Regions from separate parts of the Bacillus sp. C1 genome, predicted to be linked through region 3. Evidence: riboswitches for the same ligand, from Rfam matches in the RefSeq annotation. Region 3 holds a riboswitch; each other region holds the start of a gene.
The links. Region 3 has a riboswitch for S-adenosylmethionine ahead of ACX5JI_RS06185 (amino acid ABC transporter permease). Riboswitches for the same ligand answer to the same signal wherever they lie in the genome.

Region 1 (3,733 bases), 770 kb from region 3:
GTTCAATAGAAGACAAATCATATACAGACGTCGCTCCAGGAAAATCCCCTACTCTTGCCGGGTCACCTGTTAAAGCTAACACTTCCTCCATCCCTAAAGCTGATAAACCAAGTAAATGAGATTGCAATCCAATAACATTATGGTCACGACATGTTAAGTGCGTCAGCACTGGAATATCATGTTTTGTTAATAACGCTCCCATTGCCATATTAGAAATGCGCGGAGATGCTAATGAGTTATCTGCTAACGTAATGGCATCTGCACCTGCTCGTTTTAGTACTCTAGCTCCTTCAAAAAAACGTTGTGTATCCAATGTTTTTGGGGGATCTAATTCAACAACAACTGTTGTCCGCTTCTTCGCTTTCTCTGCAAGAGTAACAGGTGTACTCTTACGTTTTGCTTGTGTGTGGATCACTTCTTTTCTTTGAACAATTTGTTTTTCTGTAACAGGTGTTACATTCTCAATCGCACGCTTCATCCCTTCAATATGTGCCGGCGTTGTACCACAACAACCCCCTAATAAACGAATACCTTGTTCAATAAATTTTGGTGTCATCGCTTCAAAATAAGCAGGGCTACCTTCATATACATACCGCCCTTCTACATAATTCGGAAGACCTGCATTTGGATAAGCTGATAAATAACCATTTTTAGGAATAGATATCATTTTGAAAGCTTCCGTCATATGAAGCGGTCCTAATTGACAATTTAGTCCAACTACATTAGCACCGTAATCTAAAATTTGTGTTACGATTTCATTTACATCATTGCCATTTTGCGTTGTTCCTGCTTCATGAAGTGCTAACTGTGCAACAATTGGAATATCTGTTTGTTTTCGCAATACTTTCACCGCATGTAACAATTCGAATTCATCATAAAATGTTTCTAACAATAATCCATCAACTTTTTCTTCTAATAATGCCTCTGCCTGCTCAAGTAGCATAAATTCTCGTTCCATATCAGTCGTTGTAACAGCTCCGATGTGCTTCATCCCACCAATCGTCCCTAAAATAGCGTTTCGCTCTGTAACAGCCGCTTTTGCAAGCTTAACCGCAGCTTTATTAATTTGGACCACCTGATTTTCTAAACCATACATGCGCAATTTCGCTTCATTGGCACCATACGTATTTGTTTGAATAACATCTGCTCCAGCAGCTACATATTGTTTATGAATCGATATAATAAGATCTGGATCGGATACGTTTAATTCTTCAAAACTACTTTGCAAACCATGAGAATGTAATAATGTTCCGATTGCACCATCACCGATAACAATTCCTTTTGATAATAAGTCTAGTAATTTCACCCTTCTCCCTCTTTTCTATCAATATAAAAACCCCTCTTCACCTGAAGAGGGGGACATGAGTAATCCTCCTCTTATCATGCAAAACAAATTGTTTTGCAGGTATTAGCACCGTTTCAAACATTTCGTTTGAAGGTTGCCGGGTTTCACAGGGCCTTTCCCTCCACCGCTCTTAATAAGAGTTTATCTTTATTAGTAATCTATGTTTTAAAAGGAAATACGTGTACTTTTTAACAATCTTTGTTAATTTTCTCATAAAGTTAGCATGAGAAAAAATAAAAGTCAATGGAATCAGGATAAAAATAAAAAATATTTAAAATAAAGTTGCAATTCAGTTATCTTTTGTTGTAAAGTTAAACTCATAATAAAATTTCATACAAACTATTCTTATCTAGAGAGGTAGAGGGACTGGCCCTGTGACACCTCAGCAACCATTAACACGTTCGTTAATAAGGTGCTAATTCCAGCAAATTGTGAACAAATTTGACAGATAAGAAGAAGACTATATTCGCATGAAAGCCTTCTTCTTAGAAGGCTTTTTTATTTTTATCAAGGAGGAATCTCACATGTCAACAATTGAAACAAAACTAGCTCAAATCGGAAACCGAAGCGAAACTACAACAGGAACTGTTAACCCCCCTGTTTATTTTTCAACGGCTTATCGGCATGAAGGAATTGGAAAATCAACAGGTTTTGATTATTCACGAACAGGTAACCCAACACGTGGTCTGTTAGAACATGCAATTGCTGATTTAGAAGAAGGGGAACAAGGTTATGCCTGTAGTTCTGGAATGGCAGCTGTTCTTCTTGTTCTTTCTTTATTCCGCTCTGGAGATGAACTTATCGTATCAGAAGACTTATACGGGGGAACCTATCGCTTATTTTCAGAACATGAGGAAAAATGGAATATTCGATGTAGATACGTAGATACACAATCTATTAAACAAATAGAACAAGCCATCACTTCTCAAACAAAGGCTATTTTCATAGAAACACCGACCAATCCATTAATGCAAGTAACAGATCTTGCAGCTGTCTCGGCCGTTGCAAAACGACATGGAGTCCTACTTATTGTAGATAATACTTTCTACACTCCTTATATACAACAACCATTGACAGAAGGGGCAGATATTGTCCTTCATAGCGCCACAAAATATTTAGGCGGTCATAATGATGTATTAAGCGGCCTTGTCGTTGCAAAAGGTCAAACACTTTGTGAAAAACTTGCCCACTATCATAATGCTTCTGGCGTTGTATTAAGTCCCTTCGATTCTTGGTTATTAATTCGCGGTATGAAAACATTGGCGCTCCGTATGAAACAACATGAAGAAAACGCAAAGAAAATCGTGTCTTATTTAAGGGAAGAAGACGGTGTAACCGATGTTTTTTATCCAGGACGAGGCGGCATGATTTCATTTCGTCTCCGCGATGAAAAATGGATAAATCCTTTCTTACAATCTTTATCATTAATTACATTTGCCGAAAGTCTTGGCGGGGTTGAGAGTTTAATGACCTATCCAGCAACACAAACACATGCAGATATTCCAGAAGCTGTGCGTACAGCGCGCGGGGTATGTAATCGCCTACTCCGTTTCTCCGTTGGCATTGAAGATGGTGATGATTTAATTCAAGACTTAAAGCAAGCTATTAAACATGTAAAAGAAGGTGTAAGAATATGAGTTATTCAATAGATACACTCTTACTTCATAACCAATATAAACATGATTCACAAACAGGAGCTGTTAACGTTCCTATTTATAATACATCAACATTCCATCAATTTGATGTAGATACCTTTGGAAAATACGACTACAGTCGCTCTGGGAATCCAACACGTGAAGCACTTGAAAACATAATTGCTTTATTAGAAGAGGGAACAAAAGGATTTGCCTTTTCATCTGGAATCGCAGCGATTTCTACTGCATTTCTCCTTCTTTCACAAGGCGATCATGTTCTCATTTCAGAAGATGTATACGGTGGAACGTATCGGATTGTGACAGAAGTCCTCTCTCGTTACGGTGTTTCACATACATTCGTCGATATGACGAATGTAGAGAAAGTAAAACAAAACATTAGACCGAATACAAAAGTATTTTACATTGAAACACCATCCAATCCATTATTAAAAGTAACCGACATTCGTGCTGTTTGTGCATTAGCAAAATCTGCTGGGGCTCTCACTTTTGTTGATAACACATTTTTAACACCATTGTTCCAAAAACCACTTGAACTCGGAGCCGATGTTGTACTTCATAGCGCAACAAAATTTATTGCTGGTCACAGTGATGTTACAGCTGGATTGGCAGTTGTAAAAAATGAGGAACTCGCTCAAAAACTAGGTTTCTTACAAAATGCCTTTGGCGCTATATTAGGGCCACAAGATTGTTCTCTCGTTCTTCGCGGCCTGAAAACATTGCATGTACGTCTTGA
Region 2 (3,733 bases), on a different contig from region 3:
ATATTCCCTTCTAGTCAGCTATGTTCTTGTTGTGGCTACCAAAACAAAGACGTTAAAAATCTAAATCTTCGTGAATGGGATTGCCCTTCTTGTGGCACGCATCACGACAGAGATATTAACGCAGGACAAAACCTTAAAAACGAAGCCGTAAGACTTCTAACCGTAGGGACTACGGGGTTAGCCTACTAAGATAACCGAAGGATACTTTGGTGTTCGTAGGAATCCCCCACTCCAAACAGTCCGTAAGGGTGTTAAGTGGTGGGTAGTTCAAAATGGTACTTTCGTTTGAAAAATGTCAAAGAATTGTTTTAATATATTGCAATTGTTGTATGGTGATTTTTGTATAATAGAAAATGAGAAAGATTTTCAAAGAGGAGATGCCATATTCATGAAGTTAGTTATTCCAAAGCAGCATGGCGCATGGGGAATGCTGCTGATTCCATTTTTACTTAGTGTACTACTTGGTAAGCCTACGTTTTATCATATTCCACTCTTTATCGCTTGGTTATTTATCTATTTAGCGACATATCCATTTTTAATGTACATGAAGCAAACACGAAAGAAAGAATTTTTACATGCAGCAATGATGTACTTTATGATTGCATGTGTTTTTGGGATTGTATCTTTACTATATGAATGGGAAATTCTTTTATTCGCATTTATGATGATTCCACTCTTTATCGTAAATATATACTTTGCTCGTCAGAAAAAGGAACGAGCGTTAGTAAATGATATTTGTGCAATTCTTGTTTTTTGTATAGGCGGTTTAATCAGTTATTATTTTTCGATGAAAACAGTTGATGGAATAGCTATTGGAATTGCGGGTATTTCCTTTCTATACTTTTTAGGTAGTACCTTTTATGTGAAAACAATGATACGTGAAAAGAATAATCCGATTTATCGTTATGTTTCATGGGGATATCATATTTTCTTAATTGTCGCTTCTTTCGTAGTAAATCCATGGTTGTCTTTTATCTTTATCCCGAGTTTAGTTCGTGCCATTGTATTGTATGGTAAAAAAATATCTATATTAAAAGTTGGCGTTTTAGAAATCGTTAACTCCGTATATTTTTTAATTGCGACGGCAATACTACTGCAGTATGCCATTTGATGTATTGCCCATCTCATAAAGAGATGGGCAACATTCATTTTTGTTCTAAAATATGAACGGTATGATCACATTTTTGCAATGCATTTTCCACGGCTTGTAGAGATTGTTCAATTTGTTCCCGATTATCGCTCTTTTCAACAGTTTGTAACGCTTGTTCCAAACAGTTTTTCGCTCCTTGCAATGAGTGGAATGAATCTTGAACATAACCACGGGCATTTTTATCCATCATAAATTCCTCCTTTTGTACATACAATTTTAGTATGAGCGTGAGAAAAGAAAATATAACTTCATTGTAATTACTTTGTTTTATTTGACAATTATAATAAAAGTAGCTTATAGTAAATGTTAAAGTGAATATTTTCTTATCCAGAGAGGTGGAGGGACTGGCCCGATGAAACCCGGCAACCGCGATGCAGGTGCTAATTCCAGCAGAACATATTTGTTCTGGGAGATAAGACGAAGATATAATACGTAACTTCTTCTTATCGAAGAGGTTTTTTTATTACGAAAAAACCGATTCTAAAAACAACAGAATAAGAAGAAAGGGGTTGCAATTGTACTGTGACACTTGAAAAATACGTAAAACTGCGTAATGCAGTATATGAATATATGATGGAGCAAGATAAACCAATATCATTATTAGATATTCAAGAACATATCGTTTCGCATCATGAGGGAAAATTCACGAAAAAAATGTTACATCAATTTTATTTATCGAGGTTATTAGACGAATTAAAACTGGATGGGAAAATTACTTTAGCTGATGAAGAATATCTCTATGCTGAAAAAGGGGTATATTATAAGGCGAGAAAAGGGAGCTAGGCTCTCTTTTTTTATGGTATAATTTGTTTGAAAATTAGAAATGTATGTAGAGTAAAAGACTGCTAAAGCAGCCTGATACAAGGGAATGGTGTTGAGTGTGTAGTGTCAAAAGTTGAATATGCCCTGAAAGAGGCACTTCGTTCGGCTCGAAACGAAAAGAGACACCTTCGCCGAATAGGTGTCAGTCGTTTTGTCATATAGGCTTGCTACTTGACATGTAATAGAATATCACGAAGTGCGAAAGGAAGTCAAAAGGGAATTTAAGGAAGGGGAAGTGTGATGTATGCCTTTTTAGTAAAGGAAATGAAAGAATGGATTCCTAGGCACATTATAGATAGAGGATATGAATATTATGAAGAAGGATATGTCGAGGATGTAGAAATACATAACGATAAAGTATTTGCATTCGTGAAAGGGAATTACGGAAATTATGAAGTAATCATTGATCTTGTAGATTTTAAGAGAAGTAGTTGTGAATGTCCTTATGAAAATGATTGTAAGCATATGGCGGCAGTTATATATGAAATTCAAGGTGTTGGAGAAAAGAATGTGAGAGAGAAGTTGCAAACATTAGAAAAGGAAGAATTGTTAATCATTATGGAAAGATTATTAAAAACTTCTAAAGATGTAATGATTGTCGAGAAGATGTTGAGGGAAGATAAATTTAAATCTTAGAAGGGTGTTTTTGGAGATGAATGTACTAATCATATATGCACATCCCAATCCGTCTAGTTTCAATGCATCCATTTTAGAACATGTGCAAAAAGGACTTCAAGAAACGAATCATTCTATTACATTGCTCGACCTGTATAAGGAACAATTTAACCCAGTACTTATTTTTAATGAAGATAAGAGAAGACGTGATTTAGCATATGAAGAAGAGACAGAGAAATATAGAAACTTGATCAAAGAGGCAGATTCTTTTATTTTTATTTATCCGATATGGTGGTGGGGAATGCCAGCTATTTTAAAAGGATTTATTGATCGGGTTTTTGTGTCGGGGTTTGCATATACATATGAAGGGATTATGCCGAAAGGACTGCTCACTGGAAAAACTGCATGGGTTATTAATACATTAGATTCACCGCTCTGGTACGCGGCACTCTTATATCGCTCCGCTGATTGGGTCATTATGAAGAAGGGTATTTTGCGATTTTGCGGTATACGCCAAATAAAACGTTCTGCCTTTCAGTCTGTAAAAACAAGTAAAGCTGCAAAACGTGAAAAGTGGCTTTTAGAAATACAAGAAAAGGCTAAAAAACTATGAATGAAGTAGAAACGATAATGAAATGCTGTAATCGAAATGATGAGTTGTTTCGCACGTATATCGTTTGTTTACTTCAATTGAAACGTCACAATGAAACGTTTAAAGAGGTATATAAAGAATTAAGAGCGGATTATTTAGTAAGGGGAATATGTGAACGGGAAATTGATGAGATTATTAAGGAAAGTAAAGAATACAACATGTATGATGTACCGAAAGTATTAAGATGGGATTTTTTACGAAATCATCCATCAATGATTGAAGAGGTTTGTACGACGGTATTTACATATAGAACATTAAACCTTTCATGTGATGCATGGCGAAATGTAATGAGATGCATAGAAAATGAATGATTATTACTATAGTTATTATATAAAAAAGCTAGTATAAAATGAAGTTATATCGTTATGAGTCGACGTACAGAGAAAAAGAGCCATATCATTAAATGGCTCTTTTTCTTGTGTTTATTGTAAAATCAAAACGTTTTCAGGGCTGTTATTTTTGGGGGAATTTGATATAAGGTCCTTTATCATCTT
Region 3 (3,733 bases):
TATTTGTCTTAAAAACTTTTTGGTACGCTCATGCTGCGGATTTCGAAAGATTTCTTCTGGTGTACCTTGTTCTATGACAATACCATCCGCCATAAAAACGATTCGATCTGCTACATCTTTTGCAAAGTTCATTTCATGTGTAACAATAACCATCGTAATGTGCTGTTCTACTAAATTCTTAATCACTTGCAGTACTTCATTTACTAACTCTGGATCGAGCGCTGAAGTTGGTTCATCAAATAACAACACGGCAGGATTTAATGCCAGTGCACGAGCAATCCCAACTCTTTGCTGCTGACCACCAGATAACATTGCCGGATAGAACGCTTCTTTTTCTGCTAAACCAACTTGTTCTAGTAGTTTTCGTGCGATACTTTTCGCATCTTCTTCACTTTTTTTCTTTACTACAGTTAATGGTGTTGTAATATTTTGCAATACTGTCTTATTTTTAAATAAATTATAATTTTGAAAAACCATTGCCGTTTTTTGACGTAATTGCAACATTTCTTTTTTTTGGATCCTCTTCGTATGAACCTCTAAATCTTCAATTCTAATACTCCCATCATTCGGCTGTTCTAATAAATTTAAACATCGTAAAAATGTCGATTTTCCTGAACCAGAGGGCCCAATAATGACTACTACTTCTCCTTTTTTTACATGAAGCGAAATCCCCTTCAACACCTCATTATTGTTATAGGATTTATGCAATCCTTTCACTTCAATCAAATAGCTCACCTCTTTCTTATTACAAGTACGGTGCGTCAAGCCTTTTCTCTAACTTTTGTTGCATCCAACTAACTACAATCGTTATAATCCAATATACTATCGCAACAGCTAAATAGCTTTCCATATATCGATATGATTGTGCCGCTAACATTTTCGCTTGTGCTAAAATCTCAGCAACCCCTAATGCAAAAGATAACGAAGATTCTTTTAGTAGCCCAACAAAATTATTTCCTAATGCTGGAACTGCCACACGTATAGCTTGCGGAAAAATAATTTTCTGCATCGCTTGCGCTTTTGTCATCCCAACGGATAAACAAGCGTCCATCTGCCCAGACTCCACAGCATGCAATGAACCGCGAATAATTTCAGACAAATATGCTGCGTTATTTAAACTCAAGCCAATTAATGTTGCTTGTATTGCCGTAAGTACTGTAAAGGATGGGAATATTTGTGGAAAACCAAAATACAGCACAAACAATTGAACTAATAATGGGGTTCCGCGAAAAAATGATATATACACTCTTGCAATTGGATATAAAATTTTCGTTTTGTTTTTCGTAATGATCGCTAAAAAAATACCAATCACAAACGATATAACCATTGAAACAACAGTAATTCCTAAAGTTATGTATACATATTTAAATAATTGCGGAAAACTTTCAAAAAAATACGCTACGTCAAATGTCACTCTACTTCCCTCCTTTCTATACAAAAAAGTTCTTCTTACATACATAAGAAGAACTGAATTACCATTCATTTCTTCCTATCTTTCAAACGATCCATCCGTTTGCTGGAATTAGCACAGTACTCAATAGTCTGTTGCTGAGATATCATCGGGCCAGTCCCTCCATCTCTCTTGATAAGAAATTAAATAAAATTTTCCATTATTTAGTTGTTATTATGAAGGATACAACCAAAAGTATTAAATGTCAATAAGAAAACTAGGGATTATATTTCTTTCAACCAACAAAATATATATAAATCCAATTTGATTTTCTAACAGATACATTATGGTTATGAAGAACAAACAGAGACCTTCACTCGTTTTCCCCTTCTGTTTTCACATGGAGTAGGGCTAAAAAAGGCACTGACCGCTTCTATCCATGGCCGGATCCTTTCATCCATCTGAAAAGAATGGTTTAATGTTCGTTTTTTAATTTGGATTTATATATATGACTTTATACGAAAAGAGTGTCAATCCTTCTTGGATCAACACCCCGATACTAAGCTAATTTCTAACATCTTACATACTTACGTTTGAAACCAAGCCTTCCCCTATCAATTTCTTTATCAATACTTTCGTGAGCATTTAGGAAACTACTTTTTTTCTTATCCCGTTGGATTTCTACTATACCTACTTCCTTTGCGGTCTCGACTGCCTTTTCATGTAGCGGCAAATATGAAACCCCCACGGTGTATAGAAAATTATTCATAGCGGATTTCGTTCGTTCTGGTGAATCGTGAATCTTATGTTTCACAATTTCAAGCATATTGGAAATCTTGCTTTCGGAAAATTCATTGTCTAGGCGATTCCCTAAAAGCCAGCAGTAGCAGCTCCAGCCCGCTGACATTCTCAGCTCGTCACCGCTTGCAATCCATTTATCAGCAATGTCTTGTGCAAAATCTGACTCTGATAGCGTTACTGCCACTACATAATCGGACAGCATATAAAAATACGCCCCATCCATCCAACGATCAAAATCCGACTCACTCATAGCTTTTGGATTTGCAATAATGCCTGCAAAGTACATTGCATCGTAGTTACCTGTAGCATAAAGCTCTTCAGCTAAACATTGATTTATTTTTATTTTCTTTGCGATTGGTTTCATAGCACCTGTAGCTACACCAAAAAGCGGCTCTTCTGCACCATTGGATATGTATATTTTTTTAGTTCTTTCCTTACCGAGGGCTTCAAGCTCCTGCATAACTGTTTCGAAATCCATAGTTTTGCACTTCCTCCTTACTATATTAAGACTCTTTTGATTGTAACCAACTAGTTTCTATTCTTTATCAAGTCTTCCATACTTCGCAATTTTACCATTAGTCTTATTCAAGTATGCTACCCGTCAGCTTAAGTATTACTTTTCGCAAATAATGTTTAATCAGGGTGTCTACTGTCTATCATTCCTCAATCGATCTTTCACAGATGTTCTTTTTCCTTTCGACATAAAAACCCCTCGTTAGATAATCATATCCAAAGGGGCAACGCTTCGCAACTTTATGTCAAATCTACATTTGTCTCAATTCATCCTATAAACAACTTGACGAAATGAACATTAGTTTACATTATAAAACTAATTTCATATAGAAAGAAGAACTGCACTGAAAAATTAGACAGAAAAAATTATCATTCACACGCCTATAGAACACATTTCTCCATGTCATTTTTACAATATAATTCATTTGTCTTCTTTATTTTTCTTTCGATTGATATCTTTTAATGTTTTACTAAATCCTAAAATCACAATGATGAATATAATTCCAGCGATTGCTATTGCTTCTAAAATAAATTGCACAATTTCCCCCTCCTCAAAGTTCTCGCTATTACGAAACTTACTCGTTTAGCCAAACTTTCATTTAGTCGAGTGTATCAAAAGAATTTTTTAGTCAGGGATAAGCTTACTTTCACAATTAGCTTATCCCCGTCCCGTGAATAGTGGATCCATCCTATTTTTAGTTGATACATACAAAAAGCCATCCCTTCCAGAAAAATACTAGAAAGAATGACTTCGATCAGTGACGATTCTCCTTATCTTCCAAGAATCGTTCGTTGCATCTATAAGACTTCTATGTATAATAACGTTACTCTTATCTTGTCGCACGTACTTCAGCAACAAGTTTTCCACCCTCGATGCTCATATAAAGCTTGACAGGTACTTCATTTGTATTTTCAAACACTAAATCTAAATATGGATAGGCAATTGTAGCATCTCGGCCTTGCGGAACGTATCCAACTGTTTTAGAGTGTGTCGTTCTCTCCACCATTTTTAAACCAGCTTGGTCTGCC
Region 4 (3,733 bases), on a different contig from region 3:
AAATAAATTGACTACAACAAGAATTCACATCACATATAAACCTGTCAAAATGTAAATGACAATACTAACAACATTATATAAACCATTTCTTTTTACAAATATCTCTCAAAGATGTTATCGTTTTTTATACACATTCGAAGTAGGAAGGAATAATGGATATGCCAAAGAAAAATAAAATTTTATTTATTGGTGCCGGTCGTATGGCAGAAGCAATCTTCGCTGGACTTCTCAAAACGAGTAAAGAACACATTGAAGAAATTATTGTATCCAACCGAAGTAATATAGAAAAACTGAAGCAACTCAAACAGCAATATGGTGTCTCAATTACAAATGATTGGCAGCAATCCATCCCGGCTGTCGATACAATTGTGTTAGCAATGCCACCATATGCGCATGATCAATTGTTAGCTGAGTTATCACCTCTTCTCACCAATCAGTTTGTTGTAACAGTTGCTGCTGGCATTGGTCCGTCTTATTTAGAAGAAAAGCTTCCTCAAGGTACGCCGGTTGCCTGGATTATGCCAAATACAGCTGCAACAATCGGAAAATCTATTTCTCTATATGCAATGGGGCATTTCGTAAATGAAGAACAGCAAGAAACATTGCAACTACTTTTAAAAGGAATTGGCACAGCACAGCTATGTACCGAAGAAGAAGTGCATCAACTTACCGCTATTACTGGAAGTGCGCCTGCATTCCTTTATCATTTTACTGAAAGCTTAATTGAAACAACAAAAAAATACGGAATCGATGAAAAAACAGCAAAACACCTTGTTATTCAAATGATCGCTGGCTCTGCTGCTATGCTAGAGCAAGAACAAGACCCAACTATGCTTCGTGAACAAGTAACAACACCCGGCGGTTCAACTGCAGAAGGGTTAAAAGTTTTATATGAATATAATTTTTCAAAGATGATGCACCAAGCAATTGAAGCAACAAATAAAAAAGCTAGGGAAAAATCATAACTTACAAAGTTCCATAAAGGTGTGAAAATACTTTGACTCAAGTGCTTTACTGGTGAAGAAGAAATTGTTACAAACCGTATTACTAAAAAGATGCATACCTTTAATTTTTAATCAGGAAATCCACTACATAAATAACTAACGGATTTCCTTTTTTCAAGGGTATTAAAAACTGAAAATTAAAACAATATTTCATTTTATTGACAGTTAATTGCTCGAGGTGTAATATTTTGAATAATCAAAGAAACAAAAAAATAATATAGATCACTATGTTTACTCATTGTATCAAGAGAGGTGGAGGGACTGGCCCTTTGAAACCTCGGCAACAGGTTCACTTTGAATACTGTGCCACTTCCTGCAAGCATTACGCTTGAAAGATAGAATGAGGGACTTCGTTTATATATGAGTACATTCCTTATAAACTAAATTCCCTCTTTCTGGATAAGAAAAGAGGGAATTTTTATTTCCCTCATAAATTGTTCATCAACTATTTTTAATAACTAAACAATTTAGGGAGGAATTTAGCATGAAAAAGAAATTTGTACCTACTGTCGCATCTGTTTTAGGAGCAAGTATTTTATTAACAGGATGCGGGAGTTATAGAGAAGATGCGAGTGCGACAAAGGCAAAAGATACAGCACCTGATAAACAAGTTTTAAACTTATCATCTCCTACGGAAATCCGTACAATGGATACTGCTCGCGCAACAGATACTGACTCTGGTCAAGTAATGAGAAATGTATTTGAAGGTTTATATAATCTTGGCGAAGGGAATAAACCAGTACCTGGAGTTTCCAAATCTCATGATGTAAGCGCAGATAAAACAAAATATACATTCCACTTACGAGATTCAAAATGGTCAAACGGTACCCCTGTCACAGCAAAAGACTTTGTTTTCGCTTGGCAACGTGCTGTCGATCCAGCAACAGCTTCTGAATATGCATTTTTATTCTTCGATATTAAAAACGCGAAGAAAATTAATAGTAAAGAGCTTCCAGCTGATCAACTCGGCGTGAAGGCAATTGATGACCACACCTTTGAGGTTGAATTGGAACGTCCTGTACCATACTTTATTAGTTTAACAGCCTTCCCAACATTCCTACCGATTAATGAAGAATTCTTCAAATCGCAAGGTGATAAGTACGCCTTAGAAGACAATAAGATTATCTATAATGGTGCCTTTACATTAAGCGATTGGAAGCATGAACAAAGTTTTAAATTTAAGAAAAACGCTAACTACTGGGATAAAGGTACTGTAAAGCTTGAAGAAATTAATTTTAATGTTGTAAAAGAAAAATCAACAGAAATAAACTTATTTGAATCAAAACAACTAGACCGTATAAAACTAACATCTGATTTTGTTGATAAATACCGTAAAGATACAAACTTTAAAGAACGTCCGAACGTAGGAGTACAATTTTTACGCATGAATCAGCAAAATAAAATTTTACAAAATGTTCATGCGCGTCAAGCTATCGATAAAACAATCGACCGAAAATCCTTTGTAAATACATTGTTAAATGATGGAGCCACACCTATTTATGGTCTCATTCCAAAAAACTTCGCAAAAGGACCTGATAACAAGGACTTCCGATCTATAAATGGCGATTTAACGAAAGTTGATCCAAAAGAAGCACAAGCATTATGGAAACAAGCAAAACAAGAACTAGGTTCAGAAAAAATAACATTAGAATTACTGACAAACGATACTGATCTTGATAAAAAAACAGGTGAATTTTTAAAAGGACAACTAGAAAAAACTCTAGATGGATTAACAGTAAATATAAAAACACAGCCACGTAAACAACAAGTATCGTTGCTGTTAAAAGGTGAATATGAAATTGGCATCGATGGTTGGAGCCCAGACTTTGCGGATCCAATTACATTTTTAGAACTTTTCACAACAAACAACCCTTATAACTTAGATCATTACACTAACAAAGAATTTGATAGTGTCATTGAAAAGGTTAAAACTGACTTAGCCGGAGACGAAAAAGCTCGCTGGGAGTCTCTACAAGCCGCTGAAAAAATCTTATTTAAAGATACTGTAATCGCTCCGTTGTATCAAAAAGGTGAGTCTTACTTAGAACGTTCTTACGTAAAAGGCATCGTTCAAGTAGACTTTGCAGGTCAACTAAACTTTAAATGGGCAAAAATTGAAAAGTAATCTACTTCGCAATAAGGGCATCCTTCGAAAAGATGCCCTTTTGCTTTATACTTCTTTTACCACCTGTCTTTTCCCTTTCAATATGACTGATATCCCCACAACAACTAATGCTATAATTTGTGTAATAAAAATTATAAATAATAGAGAGATAATATTCTCTTTTAAGTTCCCACCGCCAAATATTATTGTGAAATAACCATTCGCCGCATATGTCGCGGGAAATAATTCACCAATTATTTGATATGTTTTTGATAACATGGCATGTGGTACCATCACACCAGAACTAACGAGTTGCAATGAAAGTGAAATAATATTAAAAAGCATACCCGCATTTCCGAATAGAGTAAGAAACATTTGTGTTAATGATAAGAATGCAAAGAAAACCGTTGTTTGGAAGATCCAGACGTGCCATATTGTTTCTTGCACTTCAATTTGGAATCCTTTCATTAAACCGATCGTAATGCATGAGAGTAGAATGGATACTGTACTGTTAATGATTTGTCTTGATAGAAAATTGCTCCAACCGCCTTCTACTTGTGTTGCTGCTTTAGATATCTCCATACTCATAATCATCGCCCCTACAAATGAAGCTAGCACAATCATA

Region 1: it holds a riboswitch for S-adenosylmethionine, as region 3 does, so the genes downstream of both, ACX5JI_RS02055 (methionine biosynthesis PLP-dependent protein) here and ACX5JI_RS06185 (amino acid ABC transporter permease) in region 3, are expected to answer to the same signal.
Region 2: it holds a riboswitch for S-adenosylmethionine, as region 3 does, so the genes downstream of both, ACX5JI_RS17770 (hypothetical protein) here and ACX5JI_RS06185 (amino acid ABC transporter permease) in region 3, are expected to answer to the same signal.
Region 4: it holds a riboswitch for S-adenosylmethionine, as region 3 does, so the genes downstream of both, ACX5JI_RS23145 (peptide ABC transporter substrate-binding protein) here and ACX5JI_RS06185 (amino acid ABC transporter permease) in region 3, are expected to answer to the same signal.

Annotation. Positions count from the first base shown of each region.
Region 1 covers NZ_JBTMZT010000001.1:395,290-399,022, reverse strand. Annotated here, with positions in the region: gene ACX5JI_RS02060 (bifunctional homocysteine S-methyltransferase/methylenetetrahydrofolate reductase) at 1-1,306, opposite strand, end outside; SAM riboswitch class I at 1,375-1,485, opposite strand; SAM riboswitch class I at 1,688-1,800, shown strand; gene ACX5JI_RS02055 (methionine biosynthesis PLP-dependent protein) at 1,870-2,982, shown strand; gene metC (cystathionine beta-lyase) at 2,979-3,733, shown strand, end outside.
Region 2 covers NZ_JBTMZT010000006.1:136,194-139,926, forward strand. Annotated here, with positions in the region: gene tnpB (IS200/IS605 family element RNA-guided endonuclease TnpB) at 1-189, shown strand, start outside; gene ACX5JI_RS17760 (YwiC-like family protein) at 389-1,111, shown strand; gene ACX5JI_RS17765 (hypothetical protein) at 1,146-1,337, opposite strand; SAM riboswitch class I at 1,471-1,569, shown strand; gene ACX5JI_RS17770 (hypothetical protein) at 1,673-1,933, shown strand; gene ACX5JI_RS17775 (SWIM zinc finger family protein) at 2,213-2,608, shown strand; gene ACX5JI_RS17780 (NAD(P)H-dependent oxidoreductase) at 2,625-3,200, shown strand; gene ACX5JI_RS17785 (group-specific protein) at 3,197-3,550, shown strand.
Region 3 covers NZ_JBTMZT010000001.1:1,162,322-1,166,054, reverse strand. Annotated here, with positions in the region: gene ACX5JI_RS06190 (amino acid ABC transporter ATP-binding protein) at 1-726, opposite strand, end outside; gene ACX5JI_RS06185 (amino acid ABC transporter permease) at 746-1,414, opposite strand; SAM riboswitch class I at 1,487-1,592, opposite strand; gene ACX5JI_RS06180 (DNA alkylation repair protein) at 1,962-2,669, opposite strand; gene ACX5JI_RS06175 (VanW family protein) at 3,535-3,733, opposite strand, start outside.
Region 4 covers NZ_JBTMZT010000014.1:34,567-38,299, reverse strand. Annotated here, with positions in the region: partial or broken gene ACX5JI_RS23155 (nicotinamide riboside transporter PnuC) at 1-81, opposite strand, end outside; gene proC (pyrroline-5-carboxylate reductase) at 159-965, shown strand; SAM riboswitch class I at 1,242-1,346, shown strand; gene ACX5JI_RS23145 (peptide ABC transporter substrate-binding protein) at 1,489-3,129, shown strand; gene ACX5JI_RS23140 (YhgE/Pip domain-containing protein) at 3,175-3,733, opposite strand, start outside.